DNA from 2 places in the Psychrobacillus sp. FSL K6-1415 genome. Region 1 is predicted to be linked to the other one. Evidence: riboswitches for the same ligand, from Rfam matches in the RefSeq annotation. Region 1 holds a riboswitch; the other holds the start of a gene.
What was found. Region 1 has a riboswitch for S-adenosylmethionine ahead of MKY60_RS01215 (O-acetylhomoserine aminocarboxypropyltransferase/cysteine synthase family protein). Riboswitches for the same ligand answer to the same signal wherever they lie in the genome.

Region 1 (4,360 bases):
TACTCCTTCAATCGAGTATAAAGGATGATCTGGTCCTACGAGCTGAGGTCCTACGGAAGCGTATAGTTCTCCATTTTCGTCTTGCTCTATTTCTGCCACGTGACGGTATCGTAGTCCCTGTTCTTTCGCTTTACGGACGTCCTCTAATGAGATTTCGTCTATACCTACTACTCGAACATCATTCCAATTGGGCTGTTTTTTAAACGCAAGTGCACTTAGAATCATCAGTTTACGGAATGCATCTTGCCCGGACACATCGTTAAATGGATCTGCTTCTGCATAGCCAAGGTCCTGCGCTTCTTTTAATGAATCATCAAATTGACATTCATCTTGTCTCATTTGTGTCAAAATGTAATTTGATGTGCCATTTAAGATACCTTGAATTCTTTTTACTGAGTTAACTTGTAGTAAGTTTTTCAATGTCTTAATAACCGGAACTCCGCCTGCTGTTGTTGCCTCATATCCGATAAATACTCCACGAGACTTTGCACGCTCATGCAATGGGATACTATACTTGGAAAACATCACTTTATTAGCTGTTACAACGTGACACCCTTTATCAATCGCTCTACATAGATAGTTATATGCAGGTTCCTCATTTACGATTGCCTCGAAGACTATTTGAAGACCAGGAATATTGATAATATCCTCAAAGTTATCAGTAACTAGGACACCGGGTGTAGCTATTCTCTCTTTTCCAACATTGTTTACGAGAACCGCACTAATTTCTAAATCTAAGCCTAAAGACTTTTTAAGATCTTCTCTTTTTTCATTTACAATGTGGTAAATACCCTGCCCCACTGTTCCGAAACCTAGGATTGCTGCTTTTATCGTCGCCATGCTATCTCCTCCAAATGAATCCGCACAATTGAGTTCCAATTTGCTTTTATTAGTAAAATTTATTCGCAGTTATATTAGAAGAACTATTTTACATATTGTAGCCTATTTTCACTCAATTATCAATAAAATTCTACCTAGAGAGGACATTTGTTTTTCCTAGGAGTACCTTATCGAGTGCAGTCTGTAAATCTTCGACTGCCTCTAGCCCTACAGACAAGCGGATTAAGTCTTCTGAAACTCCCGATTTCACTAAGTCCTCTGGAGTTAACTGCTGATGTGTTGTAGATGCTGGGTGGATTATTAGTGATTTGGCATCGCCAACGTTAGCTACATGCGACCAAATTTCTATATTATCGATAATATTGCGTCCTGCTTCTTTACCACCTTTAACCCCAAAAGTTAGGATCGAGCCAAAACCATTCTGCAAGTATTTTTTAGCAAGCTCATGTGAAGGATGACTTTCTAAACCTAAGTAATTAACCCAAGTCACTTGTTCATTGTTTTCTAAGTACTCCGCAATTTTCTGCGCATTTTCATTGTGCTTTGGTACGCGTAAATGAAGTGTTTCTAATCCCTGTAGAAAGGAGAAAGCGGCTTCAGGACTTAGAGTTGGACCAAAATCACGAAGCAATTGAACACGTAATTTCACTGCAAACGCTACGCTCGGAACATCTATTCCGTATCTTAAACCATGGTAGGTTACATCCGGCTGTGTGAATCCAGGGAACTTATCAGAGTCCCAATTGAAGTTTCCTCCATCTATGACAACCCCACCTATAGTTGTTCCATGACCGCCAATCCATTTAGTTGCCGAGTGAATCACTACATGTGCACCATGCTTAATAGGATTCGATCCATATGGAGTAGCAAAAGTACTGTCTACCAACAATGGAACTCCTACTTCGTTAGCAATAGCTGCTACGTTTTCAACATCTAATACATTTAAGCTAGGGTTTCCAATGATTTCTGCAAAAAACGCTTTTGTCTTATCCGTAACTGCTGCTCGGAAATTTTCTGGATTAGTTGAATCTACAAACTTCACTGTAATTCCATATCTCGGCAATGTATGAGCGAATAAATTAAATGTGCCACCATACAAATTTTCGGCAGCAATAATTTCATCTCCCGCTCCTGCAATATTTAAAATAGAAAATGCAATAGCTGCCATTCCAGAAGAAAGTGCAACTGCTGCTGTCCCTCCTTCTAATAATGCAATTCTTTGTTCAAAAACATCCACCGTTGGATTCGTAATACGAGAATAGATATTACCAGTTTCCGCAAGAGCAAATAGGTTTTGCGCATGTTCTGTATTTTTGAATACGAATGATGTAGTCTTGTGAATAGGTACTGCTCGTGAGCCTGTCACTGGATCTGGTTGTTGGCCACCATGTAAAAGTAGTGTTTCTTTTTGAAGATTTGTCATTTGAATTCCTCCTAAAATGTAGTTTAGATGGACGCTTATGGAGGCGAAGGAGGATTAGAACAAACAAAAAACCCTCTTCAATTAAGAAGAGGGTGCAAATTCGCATGTTCCTCCTCTTATCTTCCAAATTCGTATTAGAATTTGTAGGATTTAGCACCTTTCCAAGTTAAGAACTTGTTGGTTGCCGGGCATCGTAGGGCCTATTCCCTCCGCCACTCTTGATAAGAGTATTTAAATTTAGTTTTCCATCTTGTTACACAGTATAGATTTCTATCAAACTATTTGTCAACACTTTTTCAAAAAGTTAAAAAATATTTTGCTTATCCCCTTCAAAAGCTTCCATTTGCATAAATATTACAAATATTCTAAAGTATTCTTTATTTTCAATTTGTGACGAAATTTCTAGTCTTTTATAGTCTAATAAGTATATACTATACGGGAGTATAACGAACTATAAGATATATCTAACGATAGTAAATATTGACCAAGAAGGGTGAAAAAATGAAGAATATACAACAGCTTTTCCAAAGTGAAGATGGTAATGGAAAACAGAGAGAACAGCTATTAGGCTACGTAGAAACAATATTAACATCCATGGATGCTTTGAAAGACCCAAATAAAACGATGCTTGGACCGATACAAGAACGTTCCGCAAACTTTTATAAAGAGTTAATGGAAGATTACGAAGTACCGCTAAATAGCAAAGGAATGGACGAAGTAGTTGGAGAATTGACTGATTTAATGAAGGGTCATCCATATCATACACGAAACTTCGTAACAAATGTTTTGCCAATGGCAAGTATTCCCGGCGTCCTTGGACTATTAACTAACTCATTATTAAATGGTAATAACTTATGGGATGTTTACGGACCAGCTGCAGCTGAATGTGAAGTAAAAGTGGTCTCCATGATGTCGAAGCTAGTTGGATATGATTTTACTGAAAGCTTTGGTTATACAACTTGGGGCGGTCAAGGCGCTGTGTTCAGTGGCTTGCGTATGGCAATAGCAAAACAGTTCCCTAACGCAAAAGAAGAAGGCGTTCCAAATAACTTATACTGTTTTGCATCTGAAAATGCACATTATAGTTTATTGAAGTCTGTAGAGGCTGTTGGTATTGGAAGCAATCATCTTGTTCGTGTCAAAGCTGGGGCGGATCATTCTATGGACATGGAAGATCTGGAAATGCGATTAACGGAAGTTATTGAAAAAGGCGGCATTCCTGTGTATATAGTTGCAACTACTGGTGCAACAGATAACTTTGCTATTGACGATGTAAAAGCAATTAAAGAAATGGCCACAGCTTTCGAAGGTAAATATAATTTGAAACCTATCCATATTCATGCGGATTCTGCACTTGGTGGATTTTATGCGTTCTTTAATGATTATGATTTCGAAAATAACCCTCTACATTTTGAACAAGAAGTGCTAGTAAGTCTTCAACATATTCGTGAACGAATGCAGTATATTTCATTGGCTGATAGTTTATGTTTTGATTTCCAAAAGCTTGGACAAACTCCTTACTTAACGAGTCTGTTTTTAGTGAAGGAAGGTAAATATCTAGGTTTATTGGACTTAGAAGATTTTGATACGCCATATGTTGGAAATAGAGGGTATGGATCGTATCACACTGGTTATACGTTAGAATGCTCACGTATGGGTAGTTCGATTGCCATTTATGCTGCATTGTTGGCGTTTGGTAAGACGGGATACCAACAGCTCCTAGCAAATTATGTTCGTGTGAATTTAGCATTCCAGGAGCAATTAGCTATAAAGATTCCTTCATTATATGTGGTAAATGAATCGAATATCGGACCTATTACTGCTTATCGCTATTATGAAAAAGGATTGAATTGGAGAGATGAACAAGCTGGCCGTTATTCACTGGCACAAGTAAAAGAAATCAATGCTTTAAATTCATCGCTATTTGAAGTGTTAGGGAAACATCGTGATGATGTCTTTTTCGGTGATACAACTCGTGTATGCACTGTAGCAGTTTGTGATTCAGATGAACTGGTTCCTGTTGCAGCAGCGAAATTCTTTTCTATTTCACCGTATACCGAAGTGGAGCACATCTCAGCAATGGTAGATTCCCTTCAT
Region 2 (4,360 bases), 1.7 Mb from region 1:
TTAATAGCTGTATTTTGTTCAACAATTTCTCCATTTTCCATGACATATACATGATCACAAATTTTTTGAATGACATTCATTTCATGCGTGATTAAAAGTATAGTAATACCTAATTCTCGATTTATCTTTAGAAGCAAATCTAATATGGAATCAGTAGTTTCTGGGTCCAGTGCGCTTGTTGCTTCATCACTAAGCAATACTTCGGGTTCCTGCGCTAGTGCACGGGCAATTGCAACACGCTGCTTTTGGCCACCAGATAACTGGTTTGGATAGTTTGTATGCTTGTCAGTTAATCCAACTATTTCTAAATATTGATCCACTCGTTTTTTTACTTGCGCTTTATTATATCCAAGTAGCTTAAGTGGAATGGCGATATTATCATAAACAGTTGCTGTTTTTAATAGATTAAATCCTTGAAATATCATGCCAATTTTATTGCGGGTTTCACGCAATTTAGGGAGGGGAAGGGAAGTAAGTTCAACACCGTTAATAAAAACTTTGCCTTCCGTTGGCTGTTCGAGTAAATTTACGCATCGAATCAGTGTACTTTTACCAGCACCGCTATATCCAATGACTCCATGAATTTCTCCTTTATTTACCTGAATATTTACTTGGTTTACTGCCTTTACTATTCCACTCTTGCTTTTAAATTCTTTCGATACATTTTCTAACTCAATCATTTACTATCTTCCTTTCTAAAGAAAACGCTACCGAAGTCGGTAACGTTTTCAAGTCCATTATTCGTCCCAGCTAGCTAATACAGAACCTTTAAACTCTTCTTCGATAAACTTTCGTACTTCTTCCGATTGATATGCTTTTACAAATTTTTGAATCGTTGGATCATCTTTATTTTCCGCACGAACAACCACAAAGTTTACATAAGGTGAGTTAGAAGATTCTAATAATATAGAGTCCTCTTTTGGGCTAATTCCTGCTTCAAGTGCAAAGTTCGTATTAATGGCAGCTGCATCTACTTCACTTAATTGTTTTGGTATTTGAGCAGCTTCTAGTTCAATAAATTCCAGGTTTTTTGGATTTTCTTCAATGTCATAAATACTAGCTGTTTCTCTTTTGTCTTCTTTAATTTTGATGTAGCCATGTTCTTCTAAAATGTATAGTGCACGCGCGCCATTCGTTGGATCATTTGGCAAACCAAAAGTTGCACCGTCTGGTAGATCATCAATTGACTTATATTTTTCTGAATATACACCCATTGGATTTAAAATTGTTTTTCCTACTGGTACTAAGTCAGTACTGTGATCCTCGTTAAACGTGTCTAGGAAAGGTTCGTGTTGATAGCTATTCGCATCTAAATCACCTTCTGATAATGCAGTGTTAGGTAGAATATAATCAGAGAATACTTTAAGTTCTACTTCTAAACCATCTTTAGCTGCCACTTCTGCAGCTACTTCTACAATTTGTTCATGTGGTCCGGCAGTTACTCCTACTACTATTTTGTCTTCATTGATTGCTTTAGCTTCTGACGCAGCGTCAGACCCACAAGCTGCAAGAGTTCCAGTTAATAATACCGTTGATAATAAAAAACCAATCTTTTTCATTTGTCATTCCTCCGAATAATTATTAAGAACGTTGTATAAATATAAAAGCCTCTCTTCCAGTAGAAAGAGAGGCGCATACATACGTTTGTCCTCTCTTATCTATCAAAACAAAATGTTTTGCAGGATTTAGCACCTTTCCATATACAAAAAATATATGGATGGTTGCCGAGCTTCATAGGGCCAGTCCCTCAGCTACTCTTGATAAGAGATATCAGCTATTAAGTTTTCCAACAGTTCATAAAATATAATTTACTACATCAAATTATTAAAGTCAACAGACTTTTTTTATAGTTGCATATATCATTCGAATTAGTTTATGTTTAATAACAATAAATAATTATACATAGGGAGTGTGTAAGCGTTGTCAAAAATTAGAGCAAATTATGCTGTAGGGCAGCTAGGGAAGATAGTGAGCGCACGTTTAGTTTATGGAACTGATCTGCTGGAAGGGATAGAGGAATTGTGTAAAGTAAATGGAATTCAATCCGCTACAATTCTTAGTTGTTTTGGTAGTTTTCAAAGATGTGGATTTGTGTATTTAGTACCAAATGAAGATTCCCCTATAGGTGTAGGATACAATAATCTTGTTGTGAAAGAGGGGCCAATTGAGTTCTTGCAGGGTACAGGAGTTGTATGCCAAAGAGATGATCAATTTGAAACGCATTTCCACGGTACAATATGTGACCAAAATGGCAATATTTTTGGTGGTCATTTTATTAAAGGTGAAAATCCTGTTATTACAGTAGACCTAGTGTTGGCAGAAACTGTTGATATGGAGTTTAAGAGACAGTTTGACGAAGAAACAGGAGCTAATCAGTTTTATCCTGTAGAAACGAATAAAGAAAAACCTAATCATCTACATAAATGAAAATTGCAGCCCTATATTAATGGGCTGCACTTTTTTAAAATAAATTAAGCTTTCCAATGCGTGTAATTGCTTCTCTTAATCGAACTTCATCCACTAATAAACCCACGCGAACATACCCTTCGCCGTATCCACCAAACCCATTACCAGCAGCAACTGCTACATCGGCTTCGTTCAAAAGTAAATCAGCAAAAGCTTCACTTGTAAAATTATCGGGAACAGGTAACCATGCGAAAAAGGAACCTTTTGGTGCATTCACCTGCCAACCAATACTGTTACAAGATTCAATAAGAGCATTTCGTCTGCCCTCATATAAATCCACTAATTCCTTTACACATTCTTGACTATTATTGAGTGCAACCGTTGCAGCATCCTGTACGGCAGGGAAGAGACTAACAAATAAGTGGTCTTGAATTATATTTATAGCTTCAATAATTTTAGCGTTCCCAACAGCAAAACCAACTCTCCAGCCAGCCATATTATACGTTTTGGACAATGTGTACATTTCAATACCTACGTCTTTTGCACCATCAGCTTGTAAGAAACTAATTGGCTTCTCTCCATCAAAACCTATTCCACCATATGCAAAATCATGGACAATGGCAATGTCCTTTTCTTTTGCCAACGAAACAGTTTCTTGGAAAAAGTCTAAATTAGCGATAGCGCCAGTGGGGTTATTTGGATAATTTAAGTACATAAGTTTAGCTTTTTGTTTTTGCTCCTCTGTTAAGGAACTGTAATCAGGAAGGAAATTATTTTCCTTGAGTAATGGCATCGTGTCAAACGCTACATTAGCAAGTCCTACCCCAGATAAATAATCAGGATAGCCTGGGTCAGGAAGTAGCATTAAATCATTTTCATTCATCAGTGCCAACGGGAGCTCTACTAAGCCAATTTTAGTGCCAAATAATATCGCTACTTCAGTTTCAGGGTCAATGTCAACATTATATTCTCGTTTATAGAAATTGGCTGCCGCTTTTTTAAATTCTCCAGTTCCACGAAATGGACTATACTTGTGGTTTAATGGATTGGCTGCCGCTTCCTGCAGTGCTTGTACAATATGCTCAGGAGTAGGCTGATCAGGATTACCTTGTCCAAGATTAATCACATCTCTACCTTCTAAAACTGCGTCTCCAACTTTTTTTACTAGTGTAGCAAAAAACTGTGAAGGTAGATTTTTTAAACGGTTTGAAAATTCCATGTTCGTAACCTCGTTTTCTAATAAGTTGCATTTGTTAGTCAAATCTTATAACCTTTTTATTATTATGTCTATAGGGGTGTCAAAAATGAGAATTGCATGTGTCCAATTAAATATAGCTTTTGGTAACCCAAAAGAAAATTTTAGAAAAGTAGAAGAAAAGATTCGGAAAGCAGCGATGTTAAATGCAGAAATCGTCGTACTGCCTGAAATGTGGAATACTGGTTATGACTTAACAAACCTTGAAGTAACAGCTGATATAAACGGAGAAGAAACTAAAAATCTCCTAACTCGGTTAGCTAGTGAGTTACATATTCATATTATTGGAGGCTCCGTTTCAACAAAAAAAAACAATCATTTCTTTAATACGATGTACGTAGTAAATAATATTGGAGAGCTGATTGCTGAATATGATAAAGCGCATTTGTTTAAATTAATGGATGAGCATCTATACTTAGAGGCAGGAACAAGCAAAAATATCTTCACGCTGAATGATGTCGAAATGGGTGGCGTTATCTGTTATGATTTGCGTTTTCCAGAGTGGTTCCGTGCCCATTCATTGGCAGGAGCGAAAATTATTTTTGTACCTGCTCAATGGCCGGCTACTAGAGTTGATCATTGGAAAATATTATTACAAGCTCGGGCGATTGAAAATCAATGTTTCATCGTTGCAGTAAACCGGGTCGGAGAAGATCCTAACAATTCATTTAACGGAAATTCGATGGTAATCGCACCATG

Region 2: another riboswitch for S-adenosylmethionine. It lies ahead of MKY60_RS08855 (MetQ/NlpA family ABC transporter substrate-binding protein); the one in region 1 lies ahead of MKY60_RS01215 (O-acetylhomoserine aminocarboxypropyltransferase/cysteine synthase family protein).

What each region holds. Positions count from the first base shown of each region.
Region 1 covers NZ_JBBOOQ010000001.1:238,881-243,240, reverse strand. Annotated here, with positions in the region: gene MKY60_RS01220 (homoserine dehydrogenase) at 1-840, opposite strand, end outside; gene MKY60_RS01215 (O-acetylhomoserine aminocarboxypropyltransferase/cysteine synthase family protein) at 971-2,263, opposite strand; SAM riboswitch class I at 2,377-2,491, opposite strand; gene MKY60_RS01210 (pyridoxal phosphate-dependent decarboxylase family protein) at 2,765-4,360, shown strand, end outside.
Region 2 covers NZ_JBBOOQ010000001.1:1,901,035-1,905,394, forward strand. Annotated here, with positions in the region: gene MKY60_RS08850 (methionine ABC transporter ATP-binding protein) at 1-680, opposite strand, end outside; gene MKY60_RS08855 (MetQ/NlpA family ABC transporter substrate-binding protein) at 738-1,559, opposite strand; SAM riboswitch class I at 1,652-1,767, opposite strand; gene MKY60_RS08860 (PPC domain-containing DNA-binding protein) at 1,921-2,427, shown strand; gene MKY60_RS08865 (pyridoxal phosphate-dependent aminotransferase) at 2,462-3,625, opposite strand; gene MKY60_RS08870 (carbon-nitrogen family hydrolase) at 3,711-4,360, shown strand, end outside.